One region of the Streptomyces sp. NPDC051214 genome, then DNA from elsewhere that is predicted to be linked to it. Evidence: riboswitches for the same ligand, from Rfam matches in the RefSeq annotation. Region 1 holds a riboswitch; each other region holds the start of a gene.

What was found. A riboswitch is a leader RNA that binds a small molecule or an ion and turns the genes downstream of it on or off. The one in region 1 is predicted to bind cyclic di-AMP.
Region 2: it holds a riboswitch for cyclic di-AMP, as region 1 does, so the genes downstream of both, AB0M70_RS26445 (NlpC/P60 family protein) here and AB0M70_RS41965 (LysM peptidoglycan-binding domain-containing protein) in region 1, are expected to answer to the same signal.
Region 3: it holds a riboswitch for cyclic di-AMP, as region 1 does, so the genes downstream of both, AB0M70_RS19650 (transglycosylase family protein) here and AB0M70_RS41965 (LysM peptidoglycan-binding domain-containing protein) in region 1, are expected to answer to the same signal.

Annotation. Positions count from the first base shown of each region.
Region 1 covers NZ_JBFBAT010000029.1:19,005-24,073, forward strand. Annotated here, with positions in the region: gene AB0M70_RS41955 (hypothetical protein) at 1-569, opposite strand, end outside; gene AB0M70_RS41960 (hypothetical protein) at 572-1,714, opposite strand; gene AB0M70_RS41965 (LysM peptidoglycan-binding domain-containing protein) at 1,878-2,609, opposite strand; cyclic di-AMP (ydaO/yuaA leader) riboswitch at 2,614-2,765, opposite strand; gene AB0M70_RS41970 (restriction endonuclease) at 3,144-3,743, opposite strand; gene AB0M70_RS41975 (PAS domain S-box protein) at 3,958-5,069, opposite strand, start outside.
Region 2 covers NZ_JBFBAT010000010.1:146,781-151,849, reverse strand. Annotated here, with positions in the region: gene AB0M70_RS26450 (hypothetical protein) at 1-117, shown strand, start outside; gene AB0M70_RS26445 (NlpC/P60 family protein) at 211-1,407, opposite strand; cyclic di-AMP (ydaO/yuaA leader) riboswitch at 1,415-1,572, opposite strand; gene pcrA (DNA helicase PcrA) at 1,827-4,355, shown strand; gene AB0M70_RS26435 (M23 family metallopeptidase) at 4,385-5,069, opposite strand, start outside.
Region 3 covers NZ_JBFBAT010000007.1:107,964-113,032, forward strand. Annotated here, with positions in the region: gene eno (phosphopyruvate hydratase) at 1-65, opposite strand, end outside; gene AB0M70_RS19650 (transglycosylase family protein) at 276-983, opposite strand; cyclic di-AMP (ydaO/yuaA leader) riboswitch at 987-1,180, opposite strand; gene AB0M70_RS19655 (transglycosylase family protein) at 1,362-2,360, opposite strand; gene AB0M70_RS19660 (cytochrome P450) at 2,535-3,863, opposite strand; gene AB0M70_RS19665 (nucleoside triphosphate pyrophosphohydrolase) at 3,969-4,973, opposite strand; gene AB0M70_RS19670 (SurA N-terminal domain-containing protein) at 5,019-5,069, opposite strand, start outside.

The sequences.
Region 1 (5,069 bases):
ATGTCGTCGTCCGCCACCACGTGCATGCCATAGACGGCTCCCGGCGGCACCGGCATGTCCTGCCAGCCGCTCCCGTCCCGCCGCAGCAAGACCTGCGCGCCGTCCCGCGATCCGATCAGCCAGGTCTCACCGCCGCCGCTGACGACCTTGGTCAGCAGGACACCACGGGGCGGCCGGCTCTCGCGCCAGGTGCTGCCGTCGTAGCGCAGCAGGCGGGCGCCGCCCGCCGAGTCGCGGCCGACCGCCCAGATCGCGGTCGCGGAGGTCGCGGCGATGGACAGCAGGTCTCCCTGCCAGCTGACCTTGGGCAGACTCTGGCGCTGCCACGCGGTTCCGTCCCAACGCAGCATCAGCGGGAAGCCCGGTGCCTCGCGGCCGACGGCGTCGGAGCCCACGGCCCACGCCCGGTCAGGACCGAACGCCACGGCCTCGTTCAGCCCGGCCTGCGGGCGTACCTGTGCCGGGACCGGCACGTGTCGCCAGGCACCGGGCTCCGCCGCGGCCGAGCTCATGACGGTGATGACGGTCATCGCGACGGCGAGAACCGCGACGAGAAGTCGGCGCACCATGGTCAGCCTCCCAGCCGCTCGCTCATCAGGTTTGGTTTCGAGCCGTAGATCTCGACGGTCCCGAAGGACAGCAGCGAGGACCCGGCCCTCGTCAGTGCACGCGGTTTCACGTCGATCGCGTTCGTGCGCTCAGGGCCGTAGGAGAAGGTGGTGCGGGAGCCGTCGATCCGTGCGTACTTCGACTGGAACGCGCGGTCGCTGCGCACCGGCAGCCACAACGCGCCGTCCGGGCCGCGCACCATGGCCTCGGTGTAGGTGTCGCCCAGGGGCGGGTAGGTGGTGCGCCAGGTGTGGCCGTTCCAGGTCATGAGGTAGGTGCGTGGCGCGCCGTCGACGTACTGGCTGCCGCCGATCGTGACGCGGCCGGCCGGTTCGAGCAGCATCGTGTGGATGTTGCTGTTCGGCGGCAGCGGCACCTTCGCGTCGCGCCAGGCCGTGCCGTCCCAGCGCAGGACGGTGCTCCCGTTCGTGGTGTCCGCCCAGGCCCAGGCGTCGGTGGCCGAGCGCGCGGTGATCCCCATGACGTACAGCACGCCGTCGGGGGTGGACTGTGTGGTCCAGCCGGAGCCGTCGTGGTGCAGGACCTTCAGCCCGGTCTCGTCCTCACCGACCACCCAGGCGGCACCGGGCACGGCGGCGAAGTCCTGGTAGGTCCACAAGGTCTGCGGCAGCGGGAGTGTGCTCCACCCTCCCGAGCCGCCCGATCCTCCGGCCGAGCGGCGCAGGATCTCGCCCGCTCCGTCGCGGTTGTGCAAGATCCACGTTTCCTTGCCGACGAACTGCACCTTGCCGAGCCAGCCCGACGCCTCGGCGCCGGGGAAGCTGCTGTCCCGGCTCCAGGCCGCGCCGTCCCACCGGTACAGCATCGGCCGCACCCAGTCGGTGGTGTGCTCGTACCCCGTCGCCCAGACATCGCCCGGCCCACGGGCGGCAAGATCGGACACGGTCACGGGCCGTGTGGCCGCGGGCACGGGCAGCGCCGACCAGCTCGGCGTCACGTTCGGGGTGTCGGCTTGGGCGGTCGGCACAGCCGCGGCCGGCGAGACGACGGCGACGGGCGACACCACCGCGGCACAGGCGATCACAAGGCAGATGATGACCGCACGGTGACCACGAAGATCACGGCGACCACGGAGACCGTTCATGAGACCCCCCAGAACGCGAAGGTCGCTCACCTTATTGGCATGCACCCGTCCGTGAATAGACGGGTGCATGCCAATTCGGGGGTCCCTTGCGGGAGGTCCCGACAGCCCTGAGCCCCGGCACGCGCGGCGTGCCGGGGCTCAGGGCGATCGAGACCGGGATCCCCTAGTAGGGGCCGTTCACGTTGTCGATCGAGCCGTACCGGTCGGCCGCGTAGTTGCAGGCGGCGGTGATGTTGGCGACCGGGTCATAGCTGTCCAGCGAGGTGCCGGCCACGTGGTAGGCGTCGAAGGTCGGGGCGATGACCTGCAGGAGCCCCTTGGACGGGGTGCCCGCGGCGGCGTTGACGTCCCAGTTGTTGATGGCCAGCGGGTTGCCGGAGGACTCGCGCATCACGTTGCGGTGGATGCCCTCGTACGTGCCGGGGATGCCGTGCTGGGCCATGACGTCGAGCGACTCCTTGATCCAGCCGTCGAGGTTGTTGGCGTACGTCTTCTTCGCCGGGGCGACGGCGGGCTTGGCGGCGTTCGTGCGCTGGGAACGGTCCGCCCGCTCGTCGGAGGCCCTGGAGGCGGCCTTCTCTCCGATGGTGATCTTGAGGCCGGGGTGGATCAGCTTCGGGTCCCCGCCCAGAACGCTGCGGTTGTCCTCGTACAGCTTCTTCCAGCCGCCGCTGACCGAGTGCTCGCGGGCGATCTTCGCCAGCGAGTCGCCCGCTGCGACGACGTAGGTCTTGGGGGCGGCGGCGGGCTTGGCGGCCGCCGCGGGCTGCGCCGCGCTGGCGGCGGTCGCGCCGATCACCGGGAGGACGAGCACGGCGCCGCCCGTGCCTGCCGCGGCGATGCCCCGGCTGAGCGAGCTGGACTTGGGGCGGCGGTGCTTACCCTTTGCAGGCATGACGAATTCCTCTCCGTCGCCTACGAGGTGAGCTGTCGGGTTCGGACGGGAGATGTCCGGTCGCACGAATGCGACTTCACCCCGAGCCGTTCCGGAATCCGGATCGGCGGCTTACCTGGGTCCCCCGCTCCTGCCGTGCGTAAGTGAGTGAGTACGGGAAGGGTTTCCGGACAGCGGCAGGATTCGGCGTTCCATCCGGATTGACGGTGACGTTAGGCGAGAAAGCCCGGACAGAACAAGGCGGGAATTCACTCGGGGAATGCGCGAGGGCCATTCTCGGAGTCCGCGGCCCGTGCCCCCCATTGATCAAATGGCCTCAACTTTGTTTGCGGGAAACGAAAATGCGCTGGGCGGATCTTGGGGCCTCGATCTGCGGGTGTGACTCATTCCACTGCGGCGCGATGCCAAGTGGGTGCAGACGTGGCCTTATTCGCAAAAGCGGACATAATGCGATCCCTATTTTTCATGTCAAAACGGGCATCGTTTCTGGTGGGACCCGGTGGTGACGCCTCAAGGTGAGCCTGATATGGGCTCTCAGTTCGTGGGTATAAAGCGGGGCGGGGGCGGGATATTGGGCAGCAATTCCCACAACGGCCGTGCTCCTGCCGCCCAGTTGGCGAGCAGGGTGCGGTCGACCAGGTGCATGTGCAGCTGCCGGGCCAAAGGAGCGCACCGCTGGGAGAAGCGTCCGTTGGTCACCACCAAGACGATGTCCGCGCCGTGCAGCTGCCGGGCTGTTCCGTTGACGCGCTGCAGGTCGGGTGTGCCGACCGGCGAACCCTGCGCTCCGTTCCTGCGGTGCTTGCACTGGACGACCCACTTGCGGCCCATCGGATCGGTGGCGAGCACGTCCGCCCCGTTGTCACCCGTACCGCCCGTCTGCCGGGCGTCCGTGCAGCCGTCGCGGCGCATCAAGTCGCGTACCGCGTATTCGAAATCGCGGTGATGTAAGGCGTCCAATTGCGCTATCGCATAACGCAGTTGCTGTCGCCGTACGTCCGCCCACAAGGCCCGTTGGCGTCGCTGGTGCAAGAGGCCAAGACTCGCCACCACGGCTGCGACGGTGAGCGCGATCAGCAACCACAAATGCGCGAGCAGCCAGTTGACCAATGAGGCGACCAGTATGAGCGCCACGGCAGCACCGGCAAGAAGCGCCACGAGTCGCGCTTGTTGCCGCTGCTGCCTTTTGGTGGGACGTCGTCGACGCCGCCGCGCAGGCGCCTGCCGCGTCACTGCCGACCGCCGTGCTGTGAGAAGAGCCTGACCATTGGCATGAGCGCCCCCCTTTGTCGGCGGACTTTTCGCCCGTCCTTCCATGCTGGCAGTCGCCACTGACAAGCGGAGTCCGTCAGACAGAGCTGAGCGGATGGGCCGCCGTCGCCGAACGCGGGGGCCAGGCGCGTGGGGCGAGGATGCCCAGGACGTACGCCCGCGCGACCAGGGCGGGGCGGGTGGTGGCGTCCAGGAGTTGTCGCAGGCGGCTCAGGTGGTAGTCGACCGTCTGCCGGGACAGTCGCAGCGAGGCGGCGATGTCACTGTTGCTGCTGCCCTCCGCCAGGAGGGAGAGGATGCGGATCTGCGCGGCGGTGAGCGAGGGATGGGCCTCGTGGGCCAGGCTCTGATGCGTGACGACGGCCCAGACGTGCCGGGCGCGGGCAGCGGAGTGGCCGACCGTCGTCAGGTGCAGCTGCGCACGGCGTTGCCGCCCCCGGGCATCGACGAGCACGGCGGACGTCTCCACCCGTCTGGTGCGGCGGGCTATCAGACCGTTCCACCTGCGGTGCAGCCCATCGAGGTCGGAGGCGGGGGCGGGGGCGAGCAGCGTGTGCGCGCGGCGGCCCACCAGGTCGGGCAGGGCGAGGTGGAACAGATCGGCGGCCGCCGAACTCGCTTCGATCACCCGCCCGTTGGCCGAGAGCAGCGCGCAGGGCAGGCCGCTGTGGTCGCGCAGCGCCTGCAGGTTCTCCTCCGCCTCCTGGCGCTGGACCAGGGCGCGGAGGTGGTCGGTGATGTCCACATAGATTCCGGCTATGCAGGTCTGCGTGTCCTCCCGTACGGGGAAGCGGTGGCCGGCTGCCCGGCCGACGCTGCCGTCCGGCCGGCGATAGCCCAGGGTGTGGCGTACCGGGGTGCCCCGGGTGAGGATCTCCTGGTCCAGGGCGCGAAACTGGGCGGCCTCGGCAGGCGCGTCGAAGTCTTCGATGCACCTGCCGGTGAGCTCTCCCGGGGTGGTGCCGTAGAGGTGCGCGTAGGCGTGGTTGGCCCACAGGTAGCGTCCCGCGCGGTCCCGGATGAAGGCGGCGGCCGGGGCCAGGTCGACGAGGTCGGCGAAGGCGGCGTAACGGTGCGGGGCGTGCGCGTCGACCTCCACCGCGAGACCCCGCGTGCGGCTGTGGGCGCGGGTCCCGTCCAGCGGCCAGCTCACGTCGAAGGTGCGACCGTCGAACTGCGCCTGCCAGC
Region 2 (5,069 bases), on a different contig from region 1:
GTGATCCTCGCGCTGGTCTACGTGAAACGGGACGACGAGAAGGTGGACAAGGGGATGTTCGGCGCCGTCGGCCTGCTGACCGTCGCGAACATCTTCATCGCGGTGCTGTGGACCTGAGTCCGCGCATCCGACCGACCCACCACGCGCGCGTGGCCCGCATCCCCCCGGGAATGCGGGCCACGCGCGCGTAGTGGGTTCCTGGGCGAGTGCTCAGGCGGGCCGCACCACACTGTGGATCGGCATGTAGTAGATCGACTCGACGCGGACGTTCGCACCCGGCTTCGGGGCGTGGATCATCTTGCCGTCGCCGATGTAGATCCCGACGTGGCTGATGTCGTCGTAGAAGAACACCAGGTCACCGGGCTTGGCGTCGGCCGTTTTCACGGTCGTGCCGACCTTCACCTGGTCCCACGTCGTACGCGGCAGGGAGATCCCCGCGGCCTTCCACGCGTCCTGGGTGAGCCCGGAGCAGTCGTAGGAGTCGGGACCGGTCGCGCCCCACACATACGGCTTGCCGATCTGGGCCTCGGCGAAGTTGATCACCTTCGCGGCCTTCGTCGCGTAGCCACTGTCCGTGCCGCCGGAGCCGGAGCCGGCACCCGTGCCGGTGTCGGAACCCGAGCCGGCGCCCGTGCCCGTTCCCGCGTCCGGGGTTTCCTTCTCGCGCTCCTTGGCCGCGGCCTCTTCCGCCGCCTTGCGCTTGGCCTCCTGCTTGCGCGCCAGCTCGGCGGCCTTGCGCTTGGCCTCTTCTTCCTTCTTCTTCTCGATCGCCGCGAGCCGTGCCTTCTCCTCGGCCGTCAGCTCCGAGAGCAGCGTGCGCGCCTCGCCCAGCTTCTTCTGGACGGTCTGCTTGCTCGTCCGCAGGTCGTCCCGTGAGTCGCTGAGTGTCTCCAGGCTCTTGGCGGCCTTCGTGCGCTGCTTCGTGGCCGAGGCCTGCTGCGTCTGGTAGTCGTCGACCGCCTTCTTCTGGCGTGCGGTCAGCCGGTCCGACAGGTGGTTCTGGTCGAAGTACCCCTGCGGGTCGTCGGCGAGCATCATCGTGGCGGTCTCGGAGACGCCGCCGGTGCGGTACTGGGCCGCGGCGAACGTGCCCAGCTGCCGGCGGGCCTCGTTCAGCTTGTCGGCGCGCTCGGCCACGTCGTCGAGAAGGGTGTCGACCTTCTTGCGCTGCTTGTCGGTGCGCTCCTTGACCGAGTTGTACTTCTGGGTGGCCACGCCCGCCTGCTGGTAGAGGTCGTCGACCTTCTTCTGTACTTCTTCGAGGCTGGGCTTCTGGGGCGCTGACGGTGCCGCCTGCGCGCTCTGTGACAGGAGGGCCACGGAGGTGAGGGCTGCCGTCGTGATGCCGAGGGCCGGAGCGGTGCGTAGGCCGGTGATGCGGGCCCGCGGCTTGCGGTGCGACGCCAAGGGAGGCGACTCCTTCCGTAGACCGCCTACCGGGTTAGCTGTCGGGTTCGGGCGGGTGGTTCCGGAAGGTTGCCCTACGGTCCCGTACTGCGTACGGGACCGATTCACCCCAAGTTCATCGTGGGTCCCCGGCTCCGAGGAGATCGAACTCGGCGGAGGCCACCCGTTCCCGGCGGGGTTCGCCGGTGGGAGTACGAGCAGCCCGCGGAGCACGGTAGCCAACTCGTGTGGTCCGTGTGAAGGTTGATGTTCGATATGCCCGATACGTTTTCGTTACTTTGCGAAGCCCTTGACGCGGACACGCGGCGCCGTCGCGGAACGTGACGATTCGCGGGCAGGCCGTGTGCCGGCCGTATGCGGGGGGACCTGGCCGGAACCCGGGGCGGGTTGTCAGTGGGGCCGCCTAGACTCGGGAGGCGATGAGCAGCCTCTTTGATGACAGCTTCCTGGCGGACCTCCAGCCCTCGCGGGCTTCCGAGGAGGAGCCCCCGCCGCCGCCCGAGGACAGTGCCCCGGAATCCGTTCCGGACGATCTGTTCGACGGGAAGTTCGACGCGCCCACGCCCCGGGACGCGCACTACCGCGGCGGCGCCCCGCGCCCCGTGATCGACCCGGCGGCCCTGCTCGACGGGCTGAACGAGAACCAGCGCGCGGCCGTCGTGCACGCGGACTCCCCGCTGCTCATCGTCGCGGGCGCGGGCTCCGGCAAGACCCGGGTCCTGACGCACCGCATCGCGTATCTCCTGGCCGAGCGGCACGTGCACCCGGGGCAGATCCTGGCGATCACGTTCACGAACAAGGCCGCGGGCGAGATGAAGGAGCGCGTCGAGCAGCTCGTCGGGCCGCGGGCGAACGCGATGTGGGTGTCGACGTTCCACAGCGCGTGCGTGCGCATCCTGCGCCGTGAGTCGAAGAAGCTCGGCTTCACCTCCTCCTTCTCGATCTACGACGCCGCCGACTCCAAGCGGCTGATGGCGCTGGTCTGCCGCGACCTGGACATCGACCCGAAGAAGTTCCCGCCGAAGTCCTTCAGCGCCAAGATCTCGAATTTGAAGAACGAGCTGATCGACGAGGAGACCTTCGCTGGTCAGGCCGCCGACGGCTTCGAGAAGACGCTCGCCCAGGCGTACGCGATGTACCAGTCGCGGCTGCGCGAGGCGAACGCCCTCGACTTCGACGACCTGATCATGACGACGGTCCACATGTTCCGTGCGTTCCCGGACGTCGCCGAGCACTACCGCCGCCGCTTCCGCCACGTGATGGTCGACGAATACCAGGACACCAACCACGCGCAGTACGCCCTGGTGCGCGAGCTGGTGGGCCCCTCCGGAGGCGAGGACGACGACCCCGCCGAGCTGTGTGTCGTGGGTGACGCGGACCAGTCGATCTACGCCTTCCGCGGCGCGACGATCCGCAACATCCTCCAGTTCGAGGAGGACTACCCGGACGCGACCACGATCCTCCTGGAGCAGAACTACCGCTCCACGCAGACGATCCTGACCGCCGCCAACGCCGTCATCGAGCGCAACGAAAGCCGCCGCCCCAAGAACCTGTGGACCAACGCGGGCGCGGGCGCGGGCATCATCGGCTACGTCGCGGACACCGAGCACGACGAGGCGCAGTTCGTCGCCGACGAGATCGACCGGCTCACCGACGCGGGCGACGCGAAGGCGGGCGACGTCGCGATCTTCTACCGGACGAACGCGCAGTCGCGTGTCTTCGAAGAGATCTTCATCCGCGTCGGCCTGCCCTACAAGGTCGTCGGCGGCGTGCGCTTCTACGAGCGCAAGGAGGTCCGGGACGTCCTCGCGTATCTGCGGGTGCTCGCCAACCCGGAGGACTCCGTCCCGCTGCGGCGCATTCTGAACGTGCCCAAGAGGGGCATCGGCGACCGCGCGGAGGCGATGATCGACGCGCTCTCGCAGCGCGAGAAGATCTCCTTCCCGCAGGCCCTGAAGCGCGTCGACGAGGCGTACGGGATGGCGGCCCGCTCGGCCAACGCCGTCAAGCGTTTCAACGTGCTGATGGAGGAGCTGCGGACCATCGTCGAGTCCGGCGCGGGACCCGCCGTCGTCCTGGAGGCCGTCCTCGAGCGCACCGGGTACCTCGCCGAGCTGCAGGCCTCGACCGACCCGCAGGACGAGACACGTATCGAGAACCTCCAGGAACTCGCCGCCGTGGCCCTGGAGTTCGAGCAGGACAGCGGCACGGCCGCCGCTGAAGGCGAAAGCGAAGGGGAAGGCGAAGGGGAAGGCGAGACCGAGGGGGAGGAGGCCGCGGGCACCGGTGTGTCCGGCACGCTCTCGGAGTTCCTGGAGAGGGTCGCGCTCGTCGCCGACTCGGACCAGATCCCGGACGAGGAGGACGACGGCTCCGGAGTCATCACGCTGATGACGCTGCACACCGCCAAGGGCCTGGAGTTCCCCGTCGTCTTCCTGACCGGCATGGAGGACGGCGTCTTCCCGCACATGCGCTCCCTCGGCCAGGTCAAGGAGCTGGAGGAGGAGCGCCGCCTCGCGTACGTGGGCATCACGCGCGCGCGTGAGCGGCTCTATCTGACGCGGTCCTCGATGCGCAGCGCCTGGGGACAGCCTTCGTACAACCCGCCCTCACGCTTCCTGGAGGAGATCCCGGAGGCGCACCTGGACTGGAAGCGCAAGGGTTCCGTCGGCGCGCCGGCGACGTCCGGCCCCGCGGCCGGGATCGCCTCCTCCTTGTCGTCGTCGCGCTCGCGGACCGGCGGCGCCCAGGGCTTCGCCACGCGCCGCGCGTCGGAGAAGCCGGTGGTCGCGCTCGCGGTCGGGGACCGGGTCACGCACGACCAGTTCGGCCTCGGGACCGTGGTCGGCGTGAAGGGGACGGGCGCGAACGCCGAGGCGACGGTGGACTTCGGAGAGCCGAAGCCGAAGCGGCTCCTCCTGCGGTACGCACCGGTGGAGAAGCTCTAGCGCCCCCAGGGCCGCGGGGGCGGCCGGAGTTACGTCGGGTCGAGGTTGTGGCTGCGCAGCCACGGCAGCGGGTCGATGGCCGAGCCGCCCGCGGGACGCACCTCGAAGTGCAGGTGCGGGCCCGTGGAGTTGCCGGAGTTCCCGGAGAAGGCGATGGGGTCGCCCGCCTTCACGGGGCCGCTGGAGATCTTGTGCGTGGAGAGGTGGCAGTACCACGTCTCCGTGCCGTCCTTGGCGGTCACGATCGCCATGTTGCCGTAGGCGCTGTTCCACTTCGTGGAGACCGTGCCGTCGGTGGCGGCGAGCACCTCGGTGCCGTACGACACCGGGAAGTCGATCCCGGAGTGCGCGGACATCCAGTTGACGCCGGCCTGCCCGTAGTACGCGCTCAGACCGTGCTGCTTCACCGGCAGCGAGAACTTCGGGCGCAGGCGCTCCTTGCGCGCGGCTTCCTCGGCGGCCTTCTTCTGGGCGGCGACCTTCTCCGCCTTGAGGTCGATACGTTCCTGCGTGCGGCTCGCGCGGTCGGCGAAGTCACCGGCGTCCGCCGAGAGGTTCGCCAGCTGCGTGTCGAGCTTGTTGTTGGCGGCGGACGGCTGCACCGACGCGGGGTCCGGGGCCGTTGCCGCCTGCGTCTCCTTGCCGTCGTCGCCGCCGAAGTTGCCCACGGAGGCCGCGGCGATACCCGCGACGCCCATCACGCAGGCGGAGGGC
Region 3 (5,069 bases), on a different contig from region 1:
TCGACCGTGGGGTTGCCTCGGGAGTCCAGGATTTCCCGGGCTACGACGACGTCGATGGACGGCACGAGCATCTCCTTCTGGGATGTGACGCGGGTACGCGAGACGCCTGCCTCGCGGACACGAGCCTAACCGGCTCCCGGACAAGAGCCAGCCGAGCGACCGTCCTGTGGACAAACCGAGAGCAAAAAGTTTCCGAACGGAACAAACATACCCCCGCCCCGGTGCGTACGGGGGATACGCGCACCGGGGCGGGGTGGGGGGGCGGCAGCTACCGCTTAGCTGAGGTGGAGCTGCTGGCCCGGGAAGATCATGTCGGCGTTCTCGATGATGTCGCCGTTGAGCTTGTACACCTTGTGCCAGCCGCCCTTGACGTCCTCGGCCTTGGCGATCTTGGAGAGGGTGTCACCCTTCTTGACCTTGTACTCGCCGTCGCCCTTCTTGACCGTCTCGCCGGTCGGGGTCTCGACGGTCTTCTTGGACTCGGCCTTCGGGGCGGCCTCGGCCTTCGGAGCGGCCTGCTGCGGCTGCTCGGTCTGCGGCGTGGGCTGGCTCTTGGGCTGCTCCTGGGTCTGCTGCGGGGCGCTCTCCTGCGCACCGCCACCCTCGTTGGAGGCGCCCGAGAGGCCGACGCCGCAGCTCGGCCAGGCACCCTTGCCCTGACCCGCGAGGACCTTCTCGCCGATCTCGATCTGCTGGGCCTTGGAGGCCTTGTCGGCGGTGGGCGCGTACTTGGTGCCGCCGTACGCGGCCCAGGTGGACGACGAGAACTGCAGGCCGCCCGTGTAGCCGTTGCCGGTATTGATCGACCAGTTGCCGCCCGACTCGCACTGGGCGACGGCGTCCCACTCGGAGTTCGTGGCGGCGGAGGCCTGGCCGGCCGCCATCAGCGGGGCTGCGACCGCGACACCGGTGACGCCGGCGAGCGTGGCGACACGGGTGGCCTTGGACGGGCGGCGGTGCTTGCCCTTGCTGGAAAACAGCATGAGTGATCCCCTCACCGACGCCTGCGAGGTGAGCTGTCGGGTTCGGGCCGATGAAGTTGCCCGGCCGCACTTCCTGAGTGCGACTTAACCCCTAGCCGTTCCCGTCCGTCTCCCGCCTCGCTCTCGCGAGGCCGTTCAACGGCCGGGCCCGGCGCAAACCTTGGGTCCCCCGCTCCTGCCTACGGCGCTTACGCGACGACTGTTCCCGAACGGCCGTTGGCAGGACTCGGCGTACCGACCGGCGGGGCCCGCTGTGGCGAGCGGTCACGACCGTAGACATGCGATCGCCCGAATTTCAAAGACGATCAGGGCTTCTGAGACCCATGTCTCACTTGCGCCAATTGGGACATCAAGCGCAAAGCGACTCGCCAACTACCCCTACTTTTCGCCCAAATCGAGGCTCTGACCGGGAAGGATGAGGTCGGGGTCGGAGCCGACCGACTTCTCGTTCTCGGCGTACAGCTCGGTCCACCCGCCCTCCACCTCCAGGTCGTCGGCGATGACCGAGAGGCTGTCCCCGGAACGGACCGTGTACGTCCCGTCGGTGGCGTCGTGCTCGCGCTCGTCGCCGCGTGAGGCGTGCCGGCCCGAACCCTCGCGGGCGGAGCCTTCGGACGCCTCGTCGTCGGCGCTGCCGCCGCGGTGGCGGCCTTCGCCGTCGCCGGTGGAGGGCGAGGGGGCGGGCGAAGTGGCCTCGTCACGCCCGGACTTGTCCGGGTCGCCGGACTTGGTCGCGTCGCCGGGCTCCTCCGACTCGCCCGAATCTGACTCACCCGACTTGCCCGACTCGTCGTGATTCTTGTCTCGTGACGCGTCGTCGGCGGCGGGCTTCCCGGACGGCTCGGCGCTGTCCGAGGGGTCGGCCGACTCGCTCGGCGACGCGTCGGGCTCATCCGACGCCCCACCCGGCTTCGACGACTCGCCGGACCCGGTCGACTCCGACGGCTCGTCAGAGGGAATGGTCGTGATCGGGGCGCCCGGGTCGACGTCGGCGGCGGCGCCGCCCTCGGTGAGACCGGCGATCGGCGCGCAGCTCGGCCAGGCGTCGGGGCCCTGGTCGTCGAGGACCTTCTCGGCCACGGAGATCTGCTGGGACCGGCTCGCCTGGTCGGCGCTCGGCGCGAAGTCGAGGCCGCCGTACTCCTCCCAGGTCTGCTGCGAGAGCTGGAGCCCGCCGTAGTAACCGTTGCCCGCGTCCGCGCTCCAGGAGCCGCCGCTCTCGCACTCCGCGAGCTTGTCCCATGTGGCGGTGTCCGCCGCGCTCGCGCTGGTGGCGCCGAGCAGCGGGATCGCGATGGCCGATCCCGCCACTCCTGCCGCGACGATCAGGGCCGGGGCCTGGCGGGGGCGTCGGTGACGACCATTGCCGGAGAGCATGCGGTTGCCTTTCGCGTGACTGGAGCGACGACTGCGGCACGGGATGCCGAGTCGTCGGTGAACGTAGCGGCAGTCGAACGCTTGTCACAAGTCGATGCAGCGGAGATCACGTGAAAGTCACAGTCTTGACGAACCGTCAGCTAAACGTCGTTTCGGAGGCTCTTCATTCGCCGATTATTTGCTCCGCTGTGCGGGTGTGAACTCCACGGGAAGCGTGCGCAGTCCACGCATGATGAGTCCGCCGCGCCATCTCAAATCACCAGGTTCCGCCGCAAGGCGCAGGTCAGGGAGGCGGCGCAGGAGGGTCGCGAGGGCGGCCTGTCCTTCGAGCCTGGCCAGCGGTGCGCCGAGACAGTAATGAATGCCATGGCCGTAGCCGAGGTGTTGGTTGTCGCGGCGGGAGAGGTCGAGCGTGTCCGGCCGGTCGAATCGGGCGGGGTCGCGATCGGCGGCGGCGAGGACCACGAGAACGGGTTCGCCGGCGGCGATGTCCTCCCCTCCGATGGTCAGCGGCTCGGTGGCGTACCGCCAGGTGGCGAGTTCGACGGGACCGTCGAAGCGGAGGAGTTCTTCGAGTCCTGTCTCCAGAAGGCCGGCGTCGCCGTTCCCGAGCGCTTCCTGGAGCCGCTCGCGCTGCTCGGGGTGGGTGAGGAGGGCGTATGTGCCGTTGCCGATGAGATTGACGGTGGTCTCGAAGCCGGCGAAGAGAAGGATGAAGGCCATCGCGGCGGCCTCGTTCTCCGTGAGGTGCTCGCCGTGGTCGGAGGCGCGGATGAGCCCGGAGATGAGGTCGTCGCCGGGTTCGAGGCGCTTGCGGTGGATCAGCTCGGCGAGGTAGCCCCGCATCTTCTTGACGGACCGGGCGACCCCGCCCCTCGGCCCTCCCCCGTGCCGGATCATCATGCCCGCCCAGTCCCGGAAGTCGTCCTGGTCCTCGCGCGGCACCCCGAGCAGGTCGCAGATCGCGTAGATGGGGAGCGGGAAGGCGAAGTCGTGGATGAGGTCGGCCTCCCCCTTCTCCGCGAACTGGTCGATGAGGTGGTCGGTCAGCTCCTGGACGCGGGGCGCGAACTCGGCGACGCGGCGGGGAGTGAAGGCCTTGGAGACGAGGCGGCGCAGGCGGGTGTGGTCCGGCGGGTCGATGTTGAGCAGATGCGTCATGAGGTTGGCGCTGCGCTCGCCGGGGATGCCGGTCTTGCCCTTCGCGTGCGCGGGCTCGCCGTGATGGGCCGGGTTCTTGCTGAGCCGCTGGTCGGCGAGGGCCTGCTTGGCGTCGGCGTACCGGGTGACCAGCCACGCGTCCACCCCACTGGGCAACCGCGTCTTGTGCACGGGCGCGTGCTCGCGGAGCCAGGCGTAGGCGGGGTAGGGGTCGGTGGCGAACTCCCAGGTGAAGAGCTCTGGCCCCTGGGCCTCGGCTGGCCCTTGGGCCTCGGACACGTGGGCCCCTGCGGGGCAGGCGGCGGGGGCGTCCCCGGCGGGAGCTGGCGGCTGGTCTTGCATGGGACGACGTTATCCGGCGCCGTCATCACCGGCTCCGCCGAGTTCGTCCTCAAGCGCCGGACGGGCTGATCAGTCCCCTGCCTCGCTCGGTGGGCGGCCTCTACATCACTCGCCGGACGGGCTGGAACTCCCCTGTGCCGCACCCTCCGCCGCCAGCACCGCATCCCGGTAAGCCCGTGCCGCCGCCCGCAGGGCCGCCTCCGGGTCTACTCCCTCCGCCTCCGCGCGCAGGGCAAGGGCCAGGAGGTCATAGCCCACGCCCTCTCCGGAGGGGACCTGCACCTCCAAGCCCGCCGTCCGTGCCCGGGAGGCCAGCTTGGTCGTGAGGGCCAGGCCCGGCTGGCCCAACGGGATGCCCTCCGTCACCGACGAGCGCTGCTTCTCCTCGGCCTTCGTGCGGAGCCAGTGCGCCTTGACGTCCTCGGGGGTGTCCGCCGAGTCGTCGCCGAAGACGTGCGGGTGGCGGTGGATCAGCTTCTCGACGATCGTGCCCGCCACGTCGTCCACGGAGAAGGGGGACTCGGCGTCCTCCTCCGCGATACGGGCGTGGAAGACCACCTGGAGCAGGACGTCGCCCAGCTCTTCCCGCAGCTCGTCCCTGTCGCCCTCCTCGATCGCCTCGACCAGTTCGTACGCCTCCTCGATCGCGTACTTCGCCAGGCCCTTGTGCGTCTGCTGGGAGGACCAGGGGCACTCGCCCCGGATCTGGTCCATGACCTGGACGAGGTCGAGGAGCCGCGCGCCCGGCAGGTCGTACGACGCCGGGAGCAGCTCCAGGTCGGGCATCGCGACGCGGCCCGAGCCCGCGAGCCTCGCGAGGCCGTCCGTCAGGGCGCTGTCGCCCTCGGCCGTGGCGACGACGAGGACCGTGCGGCCGCCGGCGCAGGCGTCCACCAGCTCCTGGGCCGTCGGCGAGGACTGCTCCACGCGCACGCCCGCCTCGCGCAGGTACGGCAGTTGAGGGTGCGTGGCGTCGGCGCACAGGACCTCGTCGGCCCCGTGCAGGGCCTGCCACGCCGGCCAGGAGAGCAGGCCGGGGGCCACGCGGTGGCTGGTGGTGAGGAGGATGACGCGGCCGGGGGCGTCGGCCGGGGGCGTGGTTGCGTTCACCCGTCGAACGTAACCCACGCCGCCGACGGCCCCCGACCGGCGTCCTTACGCCTGCTTGGGGGCCGCGGCGGCGTCCTCGGACACCTCGCGCACCCA